4 regions of the Hydrogenophaga sp. ZJX-1 genome follow, and region 3 is predicted to be linked to each of the others. Evidence: predicted binding sites of a transcription regulator. Region 3 holds the regulator's gene; each other region holds the start of a gene.
The links. Region 3 encodes sigma-54, which starts transcription at its own class of promoters, with help from an activator protein. Its sites were predicted from a motif close to TGGCANGNAANCTGCTTT; they were not measured.
Positions count from the first base shown of each region.

Region 1: a site for sigma-54 is predicted at 2,798-2,815, ahead of nirB (nitrite reductase large subunit NirB). Genes of this name have one in related genera too.
Region 2: a site for sigma-54 is predicted at 2,308-2,325, ahead of ACN5W5_RS01470 (PQQ-dependent catabolism-associated beta-propeller protein). Genes of this name have one in related genera too.
Region 4: a site for sigma-54 is predicted at 3,285-3,302, ahead of ACN5W5_RS15020 (phenol hydroxylase subunit). Genes of this name have one in related genera too.

Region 1 is NZ_JBMBRA010000004.1:339,252-344,335, forward strand. It holds gene ACN5W5_RS13565 (protein kinase domain-containing protein) at 1-1,397, opposite strand, end outside; gene ACN5W5_RS13570 (type IV pili methyl-accepting chemotaxis transducer N-terminal domain-containing protein) at 1,401-2,696, opposite strand; gene nirB (nitrite reductase large subunit NirB) at 3,049-5,084, shown strand, end outside.
Region 2 is NZ_JBMBRA010000001.1:291,083-296,166, reverse strand. It holds gene ACN5W5_RS01475 (branched-chain amino acid ABC transporter substrate-binding protein) at 1-1,093, opposite strand, end outside; gene ACN5W5_RS01470 (PQQ-dependent catabolism-associated beta-propeller protein) at 1,243-2,235, opposite strand; gene ACN5W5_RS01465 (tripartite tricarboxylate transporter substrate binding protein) at 2,504-3,481, shown strand; gene ACN5W5_RS01460 (ATP-binding cassette domain-containing protein) at 3,507-4,247, shown strand; gene ACN5W5_RS01455 (TonB-dependent receptor family protein) at 4,296-5,084, opposite strand, start outside.
Region 3 is NZ_JBMBRA010000009.1:173,087-178,170, forward strand. It holds gene ACN5W5_RS21980 (SPOR domain-containing protein) at 1-194, shown strand, start outside; gene ACN5W5_RS21985 (thiol:disulfide interchange protein DsbA/DsbL) at 267-905, shown strand; gene lptA (lipopolysaccharide transport periplasmic protein LptA) at 1,045-1,680, shown strand; gene lptB (LPS export ABC transporter ATP-binding protein) at 1,686-2,462, shown strand; gene rpoN (RNA polymerase factor sigma-54) at 2,575-4,227, shown strand; gene ACN5W5_RS22005 (THUMP domain-containing class I SAM-dependent RNA methyltransferase) at 4,375-5,084, shown strand, end outside.
Region 4 is NZ_JBMBRA010000005.1:16,878-21,961, forward strand. It holds gene ACN5W5_RS15005 (MarC family protein) at 1-582, shown strand, start outside; gene ACN5W5_RS15010 (GntR family transcriptional regulator) at 482-1,309, opposite strand; gene ACN5W5_RS15015 (sigma 54-interacting transcriptional regulator) at 1,318-2,997, opposite strand; gene ACN5W5_RS15020 (phenol hydroxylase subunit) at 3,334-3,534, shown strand; gene ACN5W5_RS15025 (aromatic/alkene monooxygenase hydroxylase subunit beta) at 3,570-4,565, shown strand; gene ACN5W5_RS15030 (MmoB/DmpM family protein) at 4,600-4,869, shown strand; gene ACN5W5_RS15035 (aromatic/alkene/methane monooxygenase hydroxylase/oxygenase subunit alpha) at 4,893-5,084, shown strand, end outside.

The DNA of each region.
Region 1 (5,084 bases), on a different contig from region 3:
GCGAACAGGTCGCTCTGGGCGTCGGGCAGTTCGGGTTCGCCTTCGGTGGCGTGGCCATGGGCGGATTTGCCGTGGTGGCCCCACTGCTCGGGGTTGATGTAGCTGGGCGTGCCGGCGTGCAGCCGGCGCATGCTCTCGGGCTCACGCCCGCTCAGGGCCACGCCGAGATCGAGCACGCGCAGCACGCCGTCGTCGCCCTGGTGCAGGTTGGCGGGTTTGATGTCGCGGTGGATCACGCCCTGGCGGTGCAGCAGGCCGAGCACGCGCAGGGTCTGCATGGCGGCGCTGACGGCCTGCAGGGCGCCGAGTTTGTGTTGCTGGTCCAGCGTCTGCTGCAGGGTTTCGCCACCGTGCCAGTCGTAGAGCAGGTAGTAGGCCGAGCGCGCCTGGCCGGTGGGCAGCTGTTCGTGCACCTGGACCAGGTTGCCGGCGGCGCGGGACGACACCATGCGCCGGGCGAGCCAGGCTTCGTGCGCGAGCATGGCGCGTTCGTCCTGGTCGTGCGCGCGGGCGGGGTGGAGGGTCTTGAGGGCGTAGAGGCTCTGGGTGGCGGGGTCGCGCAGCTGGTAGAGGAGGTTGATGCCGTTGTCGGCCACGAGCGCGGTGACGGTGAAGCCGTCGATGGCTTCGCCCACGCGCAGGCGCGGCGGTATGGGCAGGCGCTGGGCGGCGCGGTTGGCGTCGTGCAGGTTGGCGTCGAGCAGGCCCAGCACGCGCACCACGACGGCGGTGAGGTTGTCGTCGCTGCCGGCGGCGTGGGCGGTGTCCACCAGCCAGCGGGCGGCTTCCTGCGCGGTGGGCAGGGCGGCGCATTCGCGCCAGCGGCGCTCGGGCAGGCGGCCGTGCACGCCGTCGGTGAGCAGCACGAAGCTGTCACCGACCTGCAGCTCGCCCTGCAGGTAGTCCACGACAAGGTGGTCTTCGGCGCCCACGGAGCGCAGCAGCTGGTGTTTGAAGTCGGGGTGGTTGACGACGTGGTCGTGCGTGAGCTGCAGGGTCTGCCCCTCGCGCAGCAGGTAACAACGCGAATCGCCCACATGGGCCAGGGTGTACGACTGGCCGCGCAGCACCAGCGCGGTGAGCGTGGTCAGGCCCATGGCGGGGTGGCGGCGGCGGTTGATGCCGGCGAGCCAGGCGTTCTGGGCGCCGATGATGCGGTCGAGCGCGACGGTGGTGTCCCAGGTTTCGGGGGTGCCGTAGTAGTCGCGCACCAGGCTGGTGACGGTGGTCTGCGCGGCTTCGCGGCCCATGCCACCCGCGCTCACGCCGTCGGCGATGGCGACGATGGAGCCCATGTCTTCCTGCCCTTCGGCTGGCAGCATGGCGGCGCAGAAGTCTTCGTTGACGGCTTTGCGGCCCGTGAGGGAAACAAAGCCGATGTCGAGTTCAAAGGCCATGCGTCAGCCCATCAGCATCTGCATGCTGCGCTCGTACTGTGCGGACAGGGTTTCGAAGTTGTCGAGCAGGCTTTCGCTGGCGGTGGCCAGACCTTCAAGGCGCAGCAGGCGGTCGCGCCCGGCCGGGCGGTGCACGTGGTCGGCGCCCGCGAGCAGCGCCTGCCAGCCCTGGGCGGCGTCTTCCAGCGTGCGGCGGATGTCGGGCGTGGACAGCGGCAGGCCCTGGAGGTAGGCCAGGCCTTGCTCAAACGCCTGGCGCGCGGCTTCCATGTCGGCCTGGTGTTGCAGCAGGGGATCGCCACGCTCCAGCAGACCCAGCAACGCCAGCTTGGCAAAACGCTGCGAAAGCATGCGCTGGCGCCCGGCCATGTTGAGCATGCGCAACGGGCTCACGGACCCGGCGCTCTCCAGGCTGGCGGTCAGGCGTTCGGCGTCCTGCAGCAGTTGCTCGGCGAGCGCGTTGATGGGGCCGACCTGATCGTGCGCGGGCTCGGCCTTGAGCGCTTTCTTCAGGACTTTCCAGGTGGCCACGACGCGGTCCAGCAGATCGCCAAAAGTGGGCTGCGAGAGGTTCTTGCCGAGCAGCGCGAGGTTGGCGTCGATGCGCTGGGCCGATTCGGTCTGCAGCGTCAGGTGACGCGCGGCCTGCACCCCCGCAAGCCGCAACAGCCAGTGTTTGACCAGGCGCTGCGACAACATGCGCAGCTGCCCGGCGCGGTTCACGCCTTCGGCAAAGTGGGCCGACTGGATGATGTGCTGCGCCACCTGGCCGAGGCGCTGGTTGCTGTGCATCGAAGCGGTGCGCAGGATCTCGAAAGCGGCGTCGTCGCTGACCTGGCGCGCGCTCATCAGGATGCCTTTGGCGCGCTCCACGGCTTTGCGCTCCTCGAAGCGCGTGGTCACGTCTTTCAGTTCGTCGAGCAGGGCCTGCTCGCGGCGAAAACGGGCCTGCGCCAGCTGCAGCAGGGGGCGCAGGCGCTGCGCGCTGTAGCCGTTGATCACCCAGGCGTGGATGCCCGAGGTCACCGCGCGCTCAATGCGGGCGGCGTCGCCGTCGTGCGTGAACACGATCACCGGGCACGGGGCCACGCTGGCCAGCGTTTGGGTGGTCTCAAACAGCGCGTCGCCGGGCTGCGGCACCTCGCCAATCACCAAGTCTGGTGCATGGCGCACCACGCCCTGCACCAATTTGCTGCCGGCATCCAGCACGGCGAGCACCTGGACCCCACAGGCTTCCAGGTCGTTCACCAGCGGTTGAGGACTCGCGGAGCCTTCGAGAAAAACCAGCGCAGAAGTCATATGAATCAAGGACTTGGATAAACCGGAGCGTTCCCCGGACAAGGCACACATCATCGTCGCTGGCGCCCCGACGTGCCACCCGCAGCGAGCGCCGGATCATATGGCACAGCTTTTGCATTGTCTGTGGCGAGCGTGACGAAGCGCTCGACCCCGACCGCAGCGTCGTGGGCTCTGCATACAACGACGTGTGCAGCGTGATACCGGTCTTGCAACTTGGCAAGCCCGGCTTTGGCCAACGGCCACTGAATCTGCATTTTCCCCAGACCTTTCCTGGTGCCACATGGCGCCCGTGCGCCTCTGCGCCGGCCATGACCAGCACCCCCTTTTGCGAATCACAACTGGAGTAGCCGCGATGAAAAAATCTAAATTGGTGATGGTGGGCAACGGCATGGCCGGTGTGCGCACGCTCGAAGAGCTGCTGAAGATCGCGCCGGAGTTCTACGACATCACCGTCTTCGGCGCGGAGCCGCACCCGAACTACAACCGCATCCTGCTGTCGCCAGTGCTGGCGGGCGAGCAGACGCTGGAAGAAATCGTGCTGAACGACTGGTCCTGGTACACCGACCACGGCATCACCCTGCACGCCGGCTACAAGGTCACCGAGGTGGACCGCATCAAGCGCATCGTGCACGCGGTCGGACCGAACGGCGAGAAAGTGTCGGCCGAATACGACCGCCTGATCATGGCCACGGGCTCCAACCCCTTCATCCTGCCCATCCCCGGCAAGGACCTGGAGGGCGTGCTCGCCTACCGCGACATCGCCGACACGCAGGCCATGATCGACGCCGCCAAGACCTACAAGCACGCGGTCGTGATCGGCGGTGGCCTGCTGGGTCTGGAAGCGGCCAACGGCCTGATGAAGCGCGGCATGAGCGTGAGCGTGGTGCACGTCGCACCCTGGCTGATGGAGCGCCAGCTCGACGACGTGGCGGGCAAGATGCTGCAGGCTTCGCTGGAAGAGCGCGGCATGAAATTCCTCATCGGCGCACAGACGCAGGAGCTGGTGGGCGACAAGGACGATGGCAAGGGCGGCCGCGTGAAGGCGATCCGCTTCAAGGACGGCACCGAGCTGCCGGCCGACCTGCTGGTGATGGCCGTGGGCATCCGCCCCAACACCGCACTGGCCGAAAGCATGCGCCTGCATGTGAACAAGGGCATCGTGGTGAGCGACACCATGCAGACCATCACCGACGCGCGCATCTACGCGGTGGGCGAATGCGCGGCGCACCGCGGCATCGCCTACGGCCTGGTGGCCCCGCTCTTCGAGCAGGGCAAGGTGCTGGCCACGCACCTGGCCGAGTTCGGCATCGGCCGCTACACCGGCTCGCTCACCTCCACCAAGCTCAAGGTCACGGGGATCGACCTGTTCAGCGCCGGCAACTTCACCGGCGGCGGCGACACCGAAGAGATCGTGATGAGCGACCCCTCGGGCGGCGTCTACAAGAAGCTGGTGATCCAGGGCGACAAGCTGATCGGCGCCTGCCTCTACGGCGACACGGTGGACGGCAGCTGGTACTTCAAGCTGCTGCGCGACGGCCGCAGCGTGGCCGACATCCGCGACAAGCTGATGTTTGGCGAGAGCAACATCGGCGACGTGGGCCACCAGGGCCAGAACAAGGCCGCCGCCATGAAAGACAGCGACGAGGTCTGCGGCTGCAACGGCGTGACCAAGGGCACCATCTGCAAGGCCATCCGCGACAAGGGCCTGTTCACCCTGGACGAGGTCAAGAAGCACACCAAGGCCAGCGCGTCGTGCGGCTCCTGCACCGGCCTGGTCGAGCAGATTCTCATGTTCACCGCCGGCGGCGACTACTCGGCCACGCCCAAGCTCAAGGCCATGTGCGGCTGCACCGACCACGGCCACGAGGCCGTGCGCGAAGCGATCCGCACGCCGCTGGCCGACGGCAGCAAGCTGCTGACCACCGCTGCGGTGTTCTCGCACCTGGGCTGGAAGACGCCCAACGGTTGCGCGAGCTGCCGCCCGGCCATCAACTACTACCTGATCAGCACCTGGCCCAAGGAGGCGAAGGACGATCCGCAGAGCCGCTACATCAACGAGCGCTCGCACGCCAACATCCAGAAAGACGGCACGTACTCGGTGATCCCGCGCATGTGGGGCGGCGAAACCACGGCCGATGAACTGCGCCGCATCGCCGACGCGGTGGACAAGTACAAGATCCCCACCGTCAAGGTCACCGGCGGACAACGCATCGACCTGCTGGGCGTGAAGAAGGAAGACCTGGTCAACGTCTGGAAAGACATCGGCATGCCCTCGGGCCACGCCTACGCCAAGGCGCTGCGCACGGTGAAGACCTGCGTGGGCAGCGAGTGGTGCCGCATGGGCACGCAGGACAGTACGCAGATGGGCAAGGACCTGGAGCGTGCGAT
Region 2 (5,084 bases), on a different contig from region 3:
CGTCCAGCGGCGCGGTACCGACCACGCCGTCCACATGGCTCAGGAACAGCGACTGGCGCAGCTGGCCGTCCCAGGCCCGGAACGACAGATTGCGGCCCTTGAAGCCGTCGAGCGTGGTGCTGCCCCCGCGCAGCGCCTTGAGCTGCTGCGCCACCGGCGCCTTGGGGTTCTCGGCGAGCACGGTGGCCACCGCGCGGCCCGCCGCCCAGGCCGCCCAGTCGGGTCCCCGCATCGGCCGGTCCACCAGCTTGACAAAGCGGCGCGTGAGTTGCGGGCCGCCGTAGCGCTCCCACTGCGGGTGCCAGGCCGTGGCCACCAGGCCGTTGGCACCGACCACCGGGCGCGGCCACTGCGTGGCGTAGGGCAGCAAACGCGCGAACTCGCCGTCGCTGTCCATCACCGCCACCACCTCGTGTTCGCGGTCGCCGGTGAGCAGGCGCGTGTTGCCCAGGTCACGTTCGCGCGGGTCGCCGGTGAGCTTGAACGGCTTCTGCGCCACGACCTTGATGCCAAAGCGTTTGGCCGAGCGGTTGAAGGCCTCGGTCATCAGCGCGTCGCCCGGCAACGGCCCCTGCAACAGCAGCGCCTTGCGCCAGTTGCGTGCGGCCAGGTACTGGGCCAGCGCGTCGCCGAACATGGCGCGGCTGGGGGCCGTGTGCAACAGGTGGGCGGCACACTGGGCGCCGCGCAGGCTGTCGTCGTCCAGCGCGGCGTTGAACACGATGGCACCGCCCAGTGCAGCGGGCGCGGCCTGCACCAGGGCTCGCAGCTCGGCCAGCGGCAGATCGGCCACCACGTGCTGCACCCTCAGAGCCTTCAGCTCGGCCAGCGCCTTGGGCAGCGCCGCGGCGTTGGGCAGCACCACGTCCTTCACCACCAGCTCCAGCCCGGCCGCGTCCAGCTCAAACGCCGAGTCCTCCGCCGCCAGCTTCACGCCGTCGATGGCCCGCCCGGTCGGGTGACCCGGATAGCCCTTCTCCATGCGGCGCGGCGCGTGGCGCGGGTCGCCGTCCAGCGACACCACCGCGATGGTGACCTTGGTGGCCGCGAAAACCGGCGAAGAAAGAAAGCCCGAAACGCCCAACAACGCCAACCCAGCAGCGCGCCACAGACCCCAACCCAGAATGCCGCGGAACCGGCTTTGCCGGGCCGCAGGCATTGCCCCCCCGGGGGGGTATGCGGCTAAGCGAATTGCCGCTTGCGGCGGCAATTCGGGGCGCAGCGAGCAAGCAACGGGGGGGGTCATTTAACTAAGATCGAGTGCGGCACCCGCCCGGCCGGCACCGTCTTGATCGCCTTGCCACTGGCAGCATCCACCAGCGTCATGTCGTCCGACAGTCCGTTGGCCACGTACAGCGTCTTGCCGTCCGGCGCGAAGCCCATGCCCCAGGCGCGCTTGCCGACCAGGATCTGGCTCTTCACCGCCTTGGTGGCCACGTCGATCTGCGCCACATGGTTGGCCCTGCCCAACCCGACCCAGATGCTCTTGCCATCTGGGCTGATGGTCATGCCCACGGGCGTGATGTCGGCCTGGCGCATGCCCTTGACTTCGAACTTGATCTTCTGCTTCTCGGTGTGGGTCTTCGTGTCGACCACGCTGACGGTGGCGTCGAGTTCGTTGGTCACCCAGAGTTCGGCACCATCGGGCGACAGCACGAAGCGGCGCGGGCGCTTGCCGACCTTGATGTTCTTCGTGACCTTCTTCGTGGCGAGGTCGATCACGTGGACCACGTTGGCCACCTCGGAGGTGACGTAGGCCGTCTTGCCGTCGGGCGTGACCAGCACGCCTTCGGGCTCACCACCGGTCTTGACCTCGAACACCGCCTTCTTCGTGCCGATGTCGTAGGCGGCCACCACGTTCTCGTCTTCGATCGACACGTAAGCGGTCTTGCCGTCGGGGCTGAGGGCAAACATCTCGGGGCTGTCGCCCAGGGGCACCGTGCCGGCCAGCTTGCCGGTGGCCACGTCCACCACACCCATGGCGTTGCTGTCGCCACAGATCACGAGGATCTGCTGGCCGTCGCCGCTGAAGCGCATGTCGCGCGGACGCTTGCAGACGTCGATGGCGCCGGTGCGCTCACCCTGGGTGTCGAAGACATAGATCTTGTTGTCCTTCTCGCTCGACACATAGACCTTGCCGGCACCCTGGGCCTGGGCCGACAAGGCGAGCGAGGCGACAGCTCCGGCGAGTGACACGGCGCGCAGGGCAGAAGCCATCGTGGCACGAAGGGGCATGAAAAGTCTCCTGTCTTTCTGGGTATCGGCGAACGGTGTTCGTCCGGCGCACGTCGAGGTGCGCACGAGCGATCAGCAAAAACGGTGCCAGGCGCACGGGAACAGAAATTGCCTGAAAACCACCGGTGCCCGGGGCTTTCCCGGGCGCTGGAGACACAGACACCGCCCCATGAGACACATACCGTCACGCCCAGCGTTCAAAAATGGCACAGGGAAAACCCTCGATGCGTTCCACCACTGCACGAACGGGGTTTCACGGCGCGGCTTCATGGGCCTGGGCGCATCGCTCGCTTTCGCATCCGCGCTGCCCCGCGCCTTGGCGCAGCCGGGCAGCCCTGCGGCCACCCCCTGGCCCACCAAACCGCTGCAGCTCATCGTGCCCTGGCCCGCGGGCGGCCAGACCGACCTGACGCTGCGCGTCCTGTGCGAGGAGGCCGAGCCGCTGCTGGGCCAGCCCATCGTGGTCATCAACAAACCGGGCGCGGCGGGCACGCAGGTGGCGCCGCTGCTCAAGGCCGCCGAGCCCGACGGCCACACCATCGGCCAGGTCCCGATCACGGTGTACCGCCACGCCCTGATGAACCATGTGCCCTGGGACCCGGTGGCCGACCTCAGCCCGATCCTGCAGGTCTCGGGCGTCACCTTCGGCGTGCTGGTGCCCGCCAGCAGCCCCTGGAAAACGCTCGCCGATCTGGTGGACTGGGCGCAGAAGCACCCGGGTGAACTGGTGCTGGGCTCGACCGGCATCGGCACCACGGCCCATCTGGCGATGGAAGAGATCTTGCTGAACCACGATGTGCGCTACGTGCACGTGCCTTACAAGGGCACGGCCGACCAGATGCTGGCGATCGCGGGCGCACAGATCATGGCCGGCGTCAATTCCACCGGTTTCGCGCCCTGGGTGGACCGCGGCCAGATGCGTCTGCTGGCCACGTTCAGCGCGCAACGCAGCCCACGCTGGCCCGAGGTGCCGACGATGCGTGAGCTCGGCTACGAGCACGCGGTCTACACCTCGCCCTGGGGCCTGGCCGCACCGCGCGGCACACCGGAGGCGGTGGTGCAGAAACTGCACGAGGTGTTCCGCCGTGCCATGTTCAGCGAGCGGCACCAGGCCGCGCTGGCCAAGTACGATCAGGGCCTGGACTACCTCAACACGCACGACTACCGGCAAGCCGTGCTGGCCACGGTGGAGCACGAAAAGCGCCTGCTCAAACGCATGAACCTGCTGGCCCGCCCGAGCAGCTGACCGCTCCACCACGAACACCCGAACGATGACAGACACCTGCCTGCTGACCGCACAGAACCTGCACAAGGCCTACAACGGCAAACCCGCTCTCAAGGGCGTCAACGTGGCGCTGCAGGCCGGTGAAATGCTGGCCCTGCTGGGGCCCAACGGCGCCGGCAAGTCCACCCTGCTGCAGCTGCTGACCGGCCTGTTCAGCCCGGACCAGGGAACGATCGTGGTGATGGGCCACGACATGCAGCGCCACCCCAGCCGCGCGCTGGCTTCGCTGGGCGTGGTGTTCCAGCAGAGCGCGCTCGACATGGACCTCTCGGTGATGGCCAACCTGCTGTTCCATACCGACCTGCACGGCCTGCCGCGCGCGGTGGCCAAGCAGCGCATCGCCGAGGGGCTGGCGGCCATGGGCCTGGGCGATCAGGCCAAGGCCGTGGTGCGCAGCCTCTCGGGCGGCACACGGCGCAAGGTGGAGCTGGTACGGGCCCTGCTGCACGAGCCGGCCGTGTTGCTCATGGACGAGGCCACGGTGGGCCTGGACCCGGCCTCGCGCCAGCACCTGCTCGACACCGTTCGCGGCCTGTGCCACACGCGCGGCATGGCGGTGCTCTGGGCCACGCACCTGATCGAAGAGGTGAAGGTCGCCGACCGCCTGATGCTGCTGCACCAGGGCACGGTGCGCTTCGACGGTTCGATCGACGCCTTCATGCAGGCATCTCAGGGCGGCGATTTCCAGACCGAGGTGCTGCGCGCACTGGAAAAGCCAGGCCTGTGAGCGCACGCACCCTCCCCCTCTCCCAGAGGGAAAGGGGGAGGGGCGGGATCAGAACGCATAGCTGGCTGTCAAACCCAGACCCCACTGCCGACCCGGCGCGGGCTCGAAGAAGCGGCGGTTGCCGTCGTTCGCGATGACCGAACCGATGTAGGCCTTGTCGGCCAGGTTGTCCAGGCGCAGCGATTCGCGCAGCTTCCAGGCGCCCAGCTTCTGCTCGAAACCCAGGCGCAGGTTGAACAGGGTGGCGGCCTCGGTGCGGTCACTGTTGAGATCGTCCACCGCCATGCCGCCCTGGTGCACCAGCTCCAGCGCGGCCGTCATGCCGGGCACGGCGCGCGGCTGCCAGGCCAGCTCGGCGAACAGCGCGCGGTCCACCGTGCCGGGAATGCGGTTGCCCTTGGCCACCGTGGCGCCACTGCTGCTGGCAAAGGCGTCGGCGAACTTCGCACTCAGCGTGGACAGCGCCACGTGCGTGCGCCACTCGGGCGCGAGCTGCCCGCTGTAGGCCAGCTCCAGGCCGGAGCGGCGGGTGCTGCCGGCGTTGGTGTAGATGGTGCGGCCCCCGCTGCTGGAGGCCACCACGATCTCGTTGCTGGTGTTGATGCGGAACAGCGCCACGTCGAGGCGGTGGCCCTCGGCCAGCTTCGTTTTCAGGCCCAGTTCCATGTGCGTGCTGCGCGCCGAGCGCAGGGCCAGGTTGGGGCCGCTGCCGTCGGCGGTGTACGCGATCTCGGTGAGCGTGGGCGTCTCGAAGCCCCGGCCCACGTTGGCGTAAAGGTTGGTGTCGGCGCTCAGGTGGCGCGTGATGCCCAGCACCGGGTTGGTGGCGCTGAAGTC
Region 3 (5,084 bases):
AAGAAGCCGAAGCCCAGCGCGCGCGTCTAGCCATGCTGGGCATGGCGGCCGACATCAGCGAGCGGGAACAGTCGGGGCGCGCCGTTTTCCGGGTGCGCGTCGGACCATTCAGCCAGAAAGCCATGGCCGACGCGACACTGGAGCAACTCGAGATCAACGGGGTGGAAGCCGCCCTGGTGCGCGTTCAGCGCTGAGACGGGTGCGTGTTCCGGAACTTTTGCCCGGGCCCTTGAGACCAAGCAGGCCAACACAAGGAGTTTGATTTGATGCAACGCCGCGATATTTCCCGTTCTCTGCTGGCTGCCGGTGCCCTCGCCGCCAGTGGCCTTGGCATCAGCCCCGCCTGGGCCCAGCGCGTCGGGTTCAAGGAAGGCAAGGACTATGTCCGCCTGAGCCAGCCGGTGCCGGTCAGCACGCCGCCCGGGCAGGTGGAGGTGGTGGAGTTTTTTGCCTACTCCTGCATCCATTGTTTCAATTTCGAACCGCTGCTCAACGCCTGGATCAAGAAGCTGCCCGCCGACGTGAAGGTGCGTCGCGTGCCGGTGGCGTTCACCCAGGCGTTCGTGCCCATGCAGCGCCTGTATTTCGCACTGGAGTCCATGGGCCTGGTCGACACCTTGCACGGGAAGGTGTTCAAGGCCTTTCACGAAGAGCGCTTGCCGCTGACCACGGCGCCGGCGATCATCGCGTGGGTGGAAAAGCAGGGCGTCGACCGTGAAAAGTTCATCGGCTTCTTCAACGGCAGTGCCGTCAAGATGGCCGAGGCCGCCACTGCGTTGCAGAACGCCTACGACGTGGAGGGCACGCCGGCACTGGGCGTGGCGGGCCGTTTCTACATCGGCGGACAGGGGCCACGCACCATGCTGATTGCCGATTCGCTCATCGTCGAAGCGCGCAAAGCCTGATCTTTGCTTCCCCCAGCTCGAGACAAGACCCGCATCTGGCGGGTCTTGTGTTTTCAGGGGCTGTCGATTGAGTGCCGATCGCCAACAAGTCGGCTTTGCGCCGTTACAATGAATGCAAGATTTGTGCCCCACTAAAGCCATGCCCACACACCACTTTCCCCCCCGATGGACCCTTCGCTTCCTGGCTTCGATGGCCGGTCTGGTGCTGGCAGGCGCGGCCCAGGCGGAGCTGGCCGACAAAGACAAGCCCATGAACATCGAGGCGGACTCGCTGCGCTACGAAGACACGCGGCAGACCAGCGTCTTCACCGGCAACGTCCTGATCACCAAGGGCACCATCGTCATGCGGGGCAGCAAGATGGACGTGCGCCAGGACCCGCAGGGCAACCAGTTCGGCGTGGTGACCGGCACGGCGGCAGCGCCTGGCTTCTTCCGCCAGAAGCGCGAGGGCCTGGACGAGTGGATCGAAGGCGAGGGCGAGCGCATCGAATACGACGGCAAGGCCCAGACCGTGGTGTTCACCGGCAGCGCCGTGCTGCGCCGCTACCGCGGCACCCTGCTCAACGACGAAAGCGTGGGCAACCAGATCACCTACAACAGCCTGACCGAGGTGTTCACCGTCAAGGGTGGCCCCGCCAACCGCACCGCCGCCAACCCCTCGGGTCGGGTGCGGGCGATGCTGACACCCATTCCGGAGGCAGATGCGGCACCCGCTCCCGCCACCGATCCAGCCCAACTGCGCCCCAGCACCAATCTCAACGAGAAGAAGCAGTGACGACCATGCCCATGGCCAGTACGCCACCGGCGATGGCGGTGCGCAGCAGTCTGGAAGTTCAGGGTCTGATGAAGGCCTATGGCAGCCGCAAGGTGGTCAAGGATGTCTCCCTCAAGGTCGACAAAGGTGAAGTGGTCGGCTTGCTGGGCCCCAACGGCGCGGGCAAGACCACCTCGTTCTACATGATCGTGGGCCTGCTGCGCGCTGATGGTGGGCAGATCCTGCTCGACGGCCAGCGCATCGAAGCCTTGCCGATCCACCGCCGTGCCCGCATGGGCCTGGGTTACCTGCCCCAGGAAGCCTCGATCTTCCGCAAGCTCACGGTGGCGCAAAACGTGCGCGCCGTGCTGGAGTTGCAGCACGATGTGGATGGCCATGCCCTGAGCGAACCTGAAATCGCCAGCCGGCTCGACGAACTGCTCAAGGATCTGAGGGTGGACCATCTGCGCGATTCGCCCGCACCCTCCCTGTCCGGTGGCGAGCGGCGCCGGGTGGAGATTGCCCGTGCCCTGGCCACGCGCCCGCGTTTCATCCTGTTGGACGAGCCCTTTGCCGGTATCGACCCGATTGCCGTGCTGGAGATCCAGCACATCATCGGGTTCCTGAAGTCCCGCGGCATCGGCGTGCTGATCACCGATCACAACGTGCGCGAAACCCTGGGCATCTGCGACCACGCCTACATCATCAGCGACGGTCACGTCCTGGCCAGCGGCACGACGGCCGAGATCATCGAAAACGCCGAAGTACGCCGTGTGTACCTGGGTGAGAACTTCCGCATGTGAACATGACCTCCACGATCGTCATTTCATGTACTTCGCTGCCCCCCGAGGGGGCTGATTCGCCTTGGGGCGGCCCGGCGGCGAATCTCCGTTTCGCACTGCTGTACTTCCAGGCATGAAACAAGGCCTGTCCCTGCGTGTTTCGCAGCATCTGGCGCTGACGCCCCAGTTGCAGCAGTCCATCCGGCTGCTGCAACTCTCCACGCTGGAAATGGCGCAGGAGGTCGAGCAGATGCTCGACGAAAACCCGTTTCTGGAGCGCACCGAAGACATCGCCGAGCGCGAAGCCTTCGGTCTGGAGCAGGTCGATGCGCCGGTGAGCGCGGGCGAACAGATCGCCGAGGCCGCGTTGCCGGTGGCCGACGCCGTGGCCGCGCCGACCGAATACGACGGCCCGCTGCCCGACCGCGTCAGCAGCACGTCCGACACGCCCGCTGACAGCGGCTCTGGCGACGAGATTGAAAGCCGGCTCGACGGTGCCACCCCGGTGGAAGAAAGCTGGGAAGGCGATGGCACGGTCGAGATGGCGCCCGACGACAGCGAATGGGGCGGTGACGCACCCGCGCGCAACAGCGGTTCGGGCGGCGACGACGACGAAACCGCCAGCGCAGCCGACCTGGCCCGCAGCCCCGTCAGTCTGCAGGACCACCTGCACGAGCAGGCCCGTTGTCTGCGGCTGAGCGACGAAGACCAGGCGGCGCTGTATTTCCTGATCGAGTCGCTCAACGACGACGCCTACCTGGAAGACGACCTGGCCGAGCTCGCCCTGGGCTTCTGGCGGCTCATGCACGGCCGCGAGGCGGCCGCTCCCGGGATCGAGGAGCTGGAGGTCGCTGAAGCCCAGCTGCGCATGGCCTTGGGCCTGCTGCAGCACATGGAGCCCACCGGTGTGGGCGCGCGCAACCTCGGCGAATGCCTGCGGCTGCAGATCGAGGAGCTGCGCAACTCCCCCGAAGCTCGCGCGGCGCTGGCCATCTGCAACCAGTCCATGGAACTGGTGGCCAAACGCGACATCAAGCGCCTGTGTGCCCTGTGCGGCATCGACGATGAAACCGCCCGTGCTGCGCTGGCCATCATCGCCCGGCTGGAACCCAAACCCGGGCGCCGCTTCATCGATGTCGAGCGCAACGTGGTCGTGCCCGACGTCATCGTCACGCGCGCCGGCCGGGGTTTCAAGGTCATCCTGAATCCCGACGTGATGCCGCGCCTGCGTGTGCACGACGTCTACGCCAACGCCATGCGGCAAAACCGCGGTGGTCGCGACAACGGCGGTGAAGCCGGCCACGCCGCCATGCAGCAGCGCCTGCAGGAAGCGCGCTGGTTCATCAAGAACATCCAGCAGCGCTTCGACACCATCCTGCGCGTGTCGAGCGCCATCGTCGAGCGCCAGCGCAACTTCTTCATGCACGGTGAACTCGCCATGCGCCCGCTGGTACTGCGCGAGATCGCCGACGAGCTGGGCCTGCACGAGTCCACCATCAGCCGCGTGACGACCGCCAAGTACATGGCCACGCCGTTTGGTACCTACGAGCTCAAGTACTTTTTCGGATCCTCGCTCGGTACCGAAACTGGGGGCAACGCGTCGAGCACCGCGGTACGCGCCCTGCTCAAGCAGTTCATCGCCTCGGAAGAGCCGAAGAAACCGCTGTCCGACAATCAGCTTTCCGACCTGCTCAAGGAGCAGGGCATCGAATGCGCGCGCCGCACCGTGGCCAAGTACCGCGAGGCGCTGCGCATCGCGCCGGCCAACCTGCGCAAAGCGCTGTGAACACTCCCTGCGCCGCTTCGCGTCTCCCCCCTCAAGGGGGACCGCACCCGCGGCCTGGCAAAGCCAGTTCCGTGGCACGTGCCGGAAGCTGGGCCGCGTAGTCGCCACCTGCGGACGCACCCGCGCTCAACATCTTCAGTACCTGCCGTGAACCAGCTCAAACTCTTTCTCCCCTGCGCCGCTGGCGTGGAGGACATGCTCGCCGACGAGGTGCAGCGCATCACCAACGAACCGCTGGCCTTCAAGGCACGCGGCGGCGTGGGCATCAAGGCCTCGTGGCGCGACGCCATGCGTCTGAACCTGCACAGCCGACTCTCTCAACGGGTATTGGTGCAGCTGTGGCACGGTGGTTACCGCAGCGAGCAGGACCTGTACAACGCGGCCGGCGAGATCGCCTGGGAAATCTGGTTCACGCCGCAGCAGACCATCAAGGTCGAGATCACCGCGCAGCACAGCCCGCTGACCAGCCTCAACTTCGCCGCACTGAAGATCAAGGACGCCATCTGTGACCGCTTCCGCGACAAACGCGGCGAGCGCCCCAGCGTGGACACCACCTGGCCCGACGTGCGCATCTACGCCCACCTGACCACCGACGAACTCACGCTCTACATCGACACCTCGGGCGAACCGCTGTTCAAACGCGGCTGGCGCGAAGACAAGGGCGACGCGCCGCTGAAGGAAACCCTGGCCGCGGCCATGATCGCCGCCACCGGCTGGAACGGCGGCGCGGCCGAATCGCTGGACGACATCACTCCGCTGTACGACCCCTGCTGCGGCAGCGGCACGGTGGTGATCGAGGCGGCGCAGATCGCGCTCAACATACCGCCTGGCATGCTGCGCCGCTTTGCGTTTGAAAA
Region 4 (5,084 bases), on a different contig from region 3:
AACCCGCTGGCGATCGTGCCCTTCTTCATCCACTACACACAGGGTTTCACCTCGGCGCAGCGCCGGCGCACCATCCTGATCTCGTCGATCAGCGCCTTCGCGGTGATCGCCACCTGCGCCATCATCGGCCTGCAGATCCTGGAGTTCTTCAGCATCTCGCTGGCGAGCTTCCAGGTCGGCGGCGGCATGCTGCTGCTGACCTCGGCGCTGTCGATGCTGAACGCACAACCGGCCGAGGCCAAGACCACGCAGGGCGAAGTGGACGACGCCTCAGCCCGCGCCTCCATCGCGGTGGTGCCGCTCACCATCCCGCTGCTCACCGGCCCGGCCACCATGTCCACGGTGGTGATCTACGCCGACCAGGCCAAGACCTTTTTCCAGCACGCCGCGCTGGTGGGTTACGGCGTGGTGATCGCCCTGGCCACCGCCGTGTGTTTCTCGCTCGCCAAACCCATCGCGCGCCTGATGGGCCAGACCGGCATCAACGTGATGACCCGGCTGATGGGCCTGATCCTGGCCGCGCTGTCGGTGGAGGTGATGGCGGCTGGCCTGACCAAGCTGTTTCCGGCGCTGGGGCAGTGATGGCAACAGCTTCATCGGCGTGCCGGGTGAGCAGGTCGCAGGTCAGGCGGATGTGTGCTTCCAGCGCCAGCGCGGCGCGCGCCTCCTGACGCGCCAGCGCAGCCAGATAGATGCTCTCGTGTTCGGCGTGCACATCGCGCTCCACGTGGGCCGTGGCGCCCAAACGGATGGCCACGTGCCGATAGCGCTCGCCATGGCGGTAGAGAATGTCCAGCAGGTGGCGCGTCCACGGCGAGACGTGGCCGGCGATCAGCGCCTCGTGAAAGCGGCGATTCGCCCGCTCCCATTGCTGCGGATCGCGCGCAGCGCCGCCCGCTTCGGCTTCGCTCAGTTCGGCAAAAGCCCCTCGCAGCGCCCGTTCCCACATCGCATCGCCTTGCCGGATCGACTGGCGCAGGGCCTCGGTCTCCAGCCGCACCCGCGTGTCGGTCAGATCGCACAGGTCTTCGAGTGAAATCGCGCTGACCCGATAGCCCCGCTGCCCCTCGACCGTCACCAGCGCGTCCGACACCAGCAAGGCCAGCGCCTCGCGCAGCGTGCCGGCGCCCACGCCGTAGGAATCCTTGAGGTGTTCGACCCGCAATCGCAGGCCCGGCGCCAACTGGCCACAGACGATGTCGTGGCGCAGCGCGCGGTAGGCGCGTTCGGTCAGGGTGCGGGGCTCGGGTTCCTCAGGCCTGGGAACCGGGCCGATCGGACGGGCGGGTTGGAGCAGCTCTTGCAGCATGGTGCGGGTCAGTCGGTTTCAGCGGGTTGCTGGCGCTTGAGGCGGTAGGCGAGCTGGGCGCGCGAGATGCCCAGCAGCCGCGCCGCACCGGAGAGGTTGCCACGGCTGCGCTCGACCGCCAGCGCCAGGACCTGCGCCTCCAGCGATTCGATGGGCACGCCGCTGTCGAGCACGCGCTCGCACAGGGCCTGTTCGTCCTGCGGCGCGCGGCGGGCGAGCCGGCCCTGGGGGTCGATGCCGTCGTGCGCCACGTCCGGCTGGTTGGGAAACAGGTGCTCGACCTCGATCACCGAGCCTTGTGCCGCCAGGATCACGCCACGCTCGACCAGGTTTTCCAGTTCACGCACATTGCCCGGCCAGTCGTGCCGGGTGAGTGCCAGCAGGGCCCGGTCGCTGAAGCCGGCCAGGCGCTTCTGGTGCAACGCGGTGAAGCGCGCCAGCAGGTGCCGCGCGAGCGGTTCGATGTCGCTCGGCCGTTCGCGCAGCGGCGGGATGCAGATGGGGTAGACGTTCAGGCGGTAGAACAGGTCGCGGCGGAACAGCCCGCGTTCGACCGCGCTTTCGAGCTGGACGTTGGTTGCCGCCACCAGGCGCACGTTCACCCGCCGCGCGCTCTCACTGCCCAGGCGTTCGATCTCGCCCTCCTGCAGCACGCGCAGCAGCTTGGCCTGGGCCGGCATCGGCAGGTCACCGACCTCATCGAGGAACAGCGTGCCACCTTCGGCGCGCTCGAAGCGCCCTGCCCGCGCGGCATGCGCCCCGGTGAACGCGCCCTTCTCCACGCCAAAGAGTTCGGCCTCGATCAGCTCGGCCGGCAACGCCGCGCAATTCACCGCCACGAAAGGCCCCGCCGCGCGCTCCGAGTGCTCGTGCAGCGCGCGGGCAAAGCGCTCCTTGCCCACACCGGTCTCCCCGGTCAGCAGCACCGAGACCTGGGTGCCGGCAGCCCGCAGCATCAGGTCGTGTGCCCGCTGGAAACCGGGCGAAGAACCGACCAGCATGCCGCCGGCCTCGGTCGGCCCGAGGCTGCTCTTGAGCGCCTCGACCTGCTGGCTCAGCGCGTCCATCTTTTCCAGCAGGGAATCGTCTTCGAAGTACTGGCGGTGCGCATCGCCATCGGGCCATTCATCGATCGGTCGGCCCACGATGTGGCAGTGGTCGTCGCCGCAGGCGCCGCAGCGCGTCTCCTTGAACAGGATGTGCCGGCCCATGAAGGCACTGGTGTAGCCGCTGGCGTAGCCCAGCAAGGTCCAGCACGCCGGCTCGTCGACCACGCCGTAGTTCAGGCGGTGGGCATGGGCTTCCCAGGAGTCGTCCCAGCGGAACTCCCCTTCGAACTGCCCGGCCTCGGCGTTCATCTTCAGCACCACCGGCGTGACCCGCGCCGCGCCTTCGAGCATGTGCAACTGCGGGCCGACCATGAACATCTCTTCCAGCGTGCGCGAACCGCGGATCTTGGCGGCAAAGCCCGCGTCGTGCAGGCCGCAGGCGTAGCCCATGCGGGTGAGCAAACGCCGCGCCTGCTCTTTGCCGACCGAGGTGATGAGGTCGTGCCGCAAGGCCGTCAGCGCGGCCGTGTGCAACAGCACCATGCGCCGCTCGCCGAGCCAGATGGCGCCGCTATCGGGTTCGAAGCGCAACAGCCGGCGCAGGTCCTGGTCGGGGGGGTAGGTCAAAGCAGCGTCCAACGGTGTCTCCAGTGATCGGGTTCTGATGACCCTCTTGAATCTCGATATTTTCACCGAATGCCACCTCCACGGCAACCCACCTGCCCGAACTTCGGTTTTTTCTCATTTGAGAAAAAACGCCTTCAACCACCTCTTCAAATCGTCAAATTCGGACGCAAAGCACCCCACTTTTGCCATTACTCACGCTATCAGTTGAGCAGAACTCATACGAATGCTGCACAGCAGCTTGGCCATTTTCCTAGGGATTTCCCTTAAATATCGAGATTTTCGATCTTCCGCGGCTTCATTGGCACGGTGCCTGCAAAGAAGAGCACGTCCACGATCGCCACAACCGCCATGAACCCGAGCACCGACCTCCCCCTGCCCGCCTGCGACACCTCCCTGCGTTTCGTGCGCGTGATGGAGCGGCGCGCCGACGGGTTGGTCAGTTTCGAGTTCTCGATCGGCTGGCCCGAGCTGGCGGTGGAACTGATGCTGCCCGAAGCCGCCTTCGAGGCCTTCTGCGCCAACAACCAAGTGCAGCGTCTGGACGCGTGAGTGTTCGACAACCATTCCAACGGAGACAAGCCCCGATGAACATCGACCTGCAGGCGCGCGAGATCACCCCGCTGCGCAACACCTTTGCCCACGTCGCCAGATACATTGGCCATGAGAAGGCCGCGTCGCGCTACCAGGAGGCCACGCTCGGCGCCCAGCCGATGACCAACTTCCACTACCGGCCCACCTGGGACCCGGCGCACGAGCTCTTTGACGCTTCACGCAGCCGTGTCCAGCTCGCCGACTGGTATGTGCTCAAGGACCCGCGCCAGTTCTACTACGCCAACTGGACCATGACCCGCGCACGCCAGCAGGACGCGGTGGAATCCAACTTCCAGTTCGTCGACCAGCGCGGCATGGTGGCCATGATCCCCGACGCGGTGCGGGAAAAAGCGCTGGCGATCCTGCTCCCGCTGCGCCACGCCGCCTGGGGCGCGAACATGAACAACGCGTCGATCGCGGCCTATGGTTACGGCACCGCCTTCACGGCGCCCGCCATGTTCCACGCGATGGACAACCTGGGCGTCGCGCAATACCTCACCCGCCTGGGCCTGGCGCTGGCCGATCCCGAGGTGCTGGACACGGGCAAACAAGCCTGGCTGGACGCGCCCGAGTGGCAGGGTCTGCGCCGCTACGTGGAAGACAGCCTGGTGGTGCAGGACCCGTTCGAGCTCTTCGTGGCGCAAAACCTCGCGCTGGACGGCCTGCTCTACCCGTTGATCTACAGCAGCTTCGTGGATGACCACATCGCCCTGCAAGGCGGTACGGCCGTGGCCATGCTCACCGCGTTCATGCCGGAATGGCACGACGAGACCGCGCGCTGGATCGACGCCGTGGTGAAGGCCGCGGCCGGTGAAAGTGATGCCAACCGCCTGTTGATCGCGCAGTGGACCCAGGACTGGGCCGATCGCGCGCAGGCCGCGCTGTCGCCCGTGGCCCGTCTGGCGCTGGGCGAACACGGCGAATCGGCCCTGACCGAAGCCCGCGACAAGCTCAACACCCGCAGCCGCAAGGCCGGTGTGCTGGCCTGACGAACGTCCCTCCCGCCCCCACCAGGAACCCCCCATGTCCAACGTATTCATCGCCTTCCAGGACAACGAAGAGTCCCGGCCCGTGATCGAGGCCATTGCCGCAGACAACACCGCCGCCCGCGTCGTGCACTCGCCCGGCATGGTCAAGATCGACGCCCCCGGCCGTCTGACGATCCGGCGCGAAACCATCGAAGAGATCACCGGTCGCCCCTACGACCTGCAGGCCATCCACGTCAACCTCGTCACGCTCTCGGGCCACATCGACGAAGACGACGACCAGCTGACGCTCAGCTGGAAGCACTGAACACAACGCACCAGGAGACAAACATGGACACCCGTGTCACCAAGAAAAAGCTCGGCCTGAAAGAACGCTACGCCGCCATGACCCGCGGTCTGGGCTGGGAAACCTCCTACCAGCCCATGGACAAGGTGTTCCCCTACGACAAGTACGAGGGCATCAAGATCCACGACTGGAACAAGTGGGAAGACCCGTTCCGCCTCACCATGGACGCCTACTGG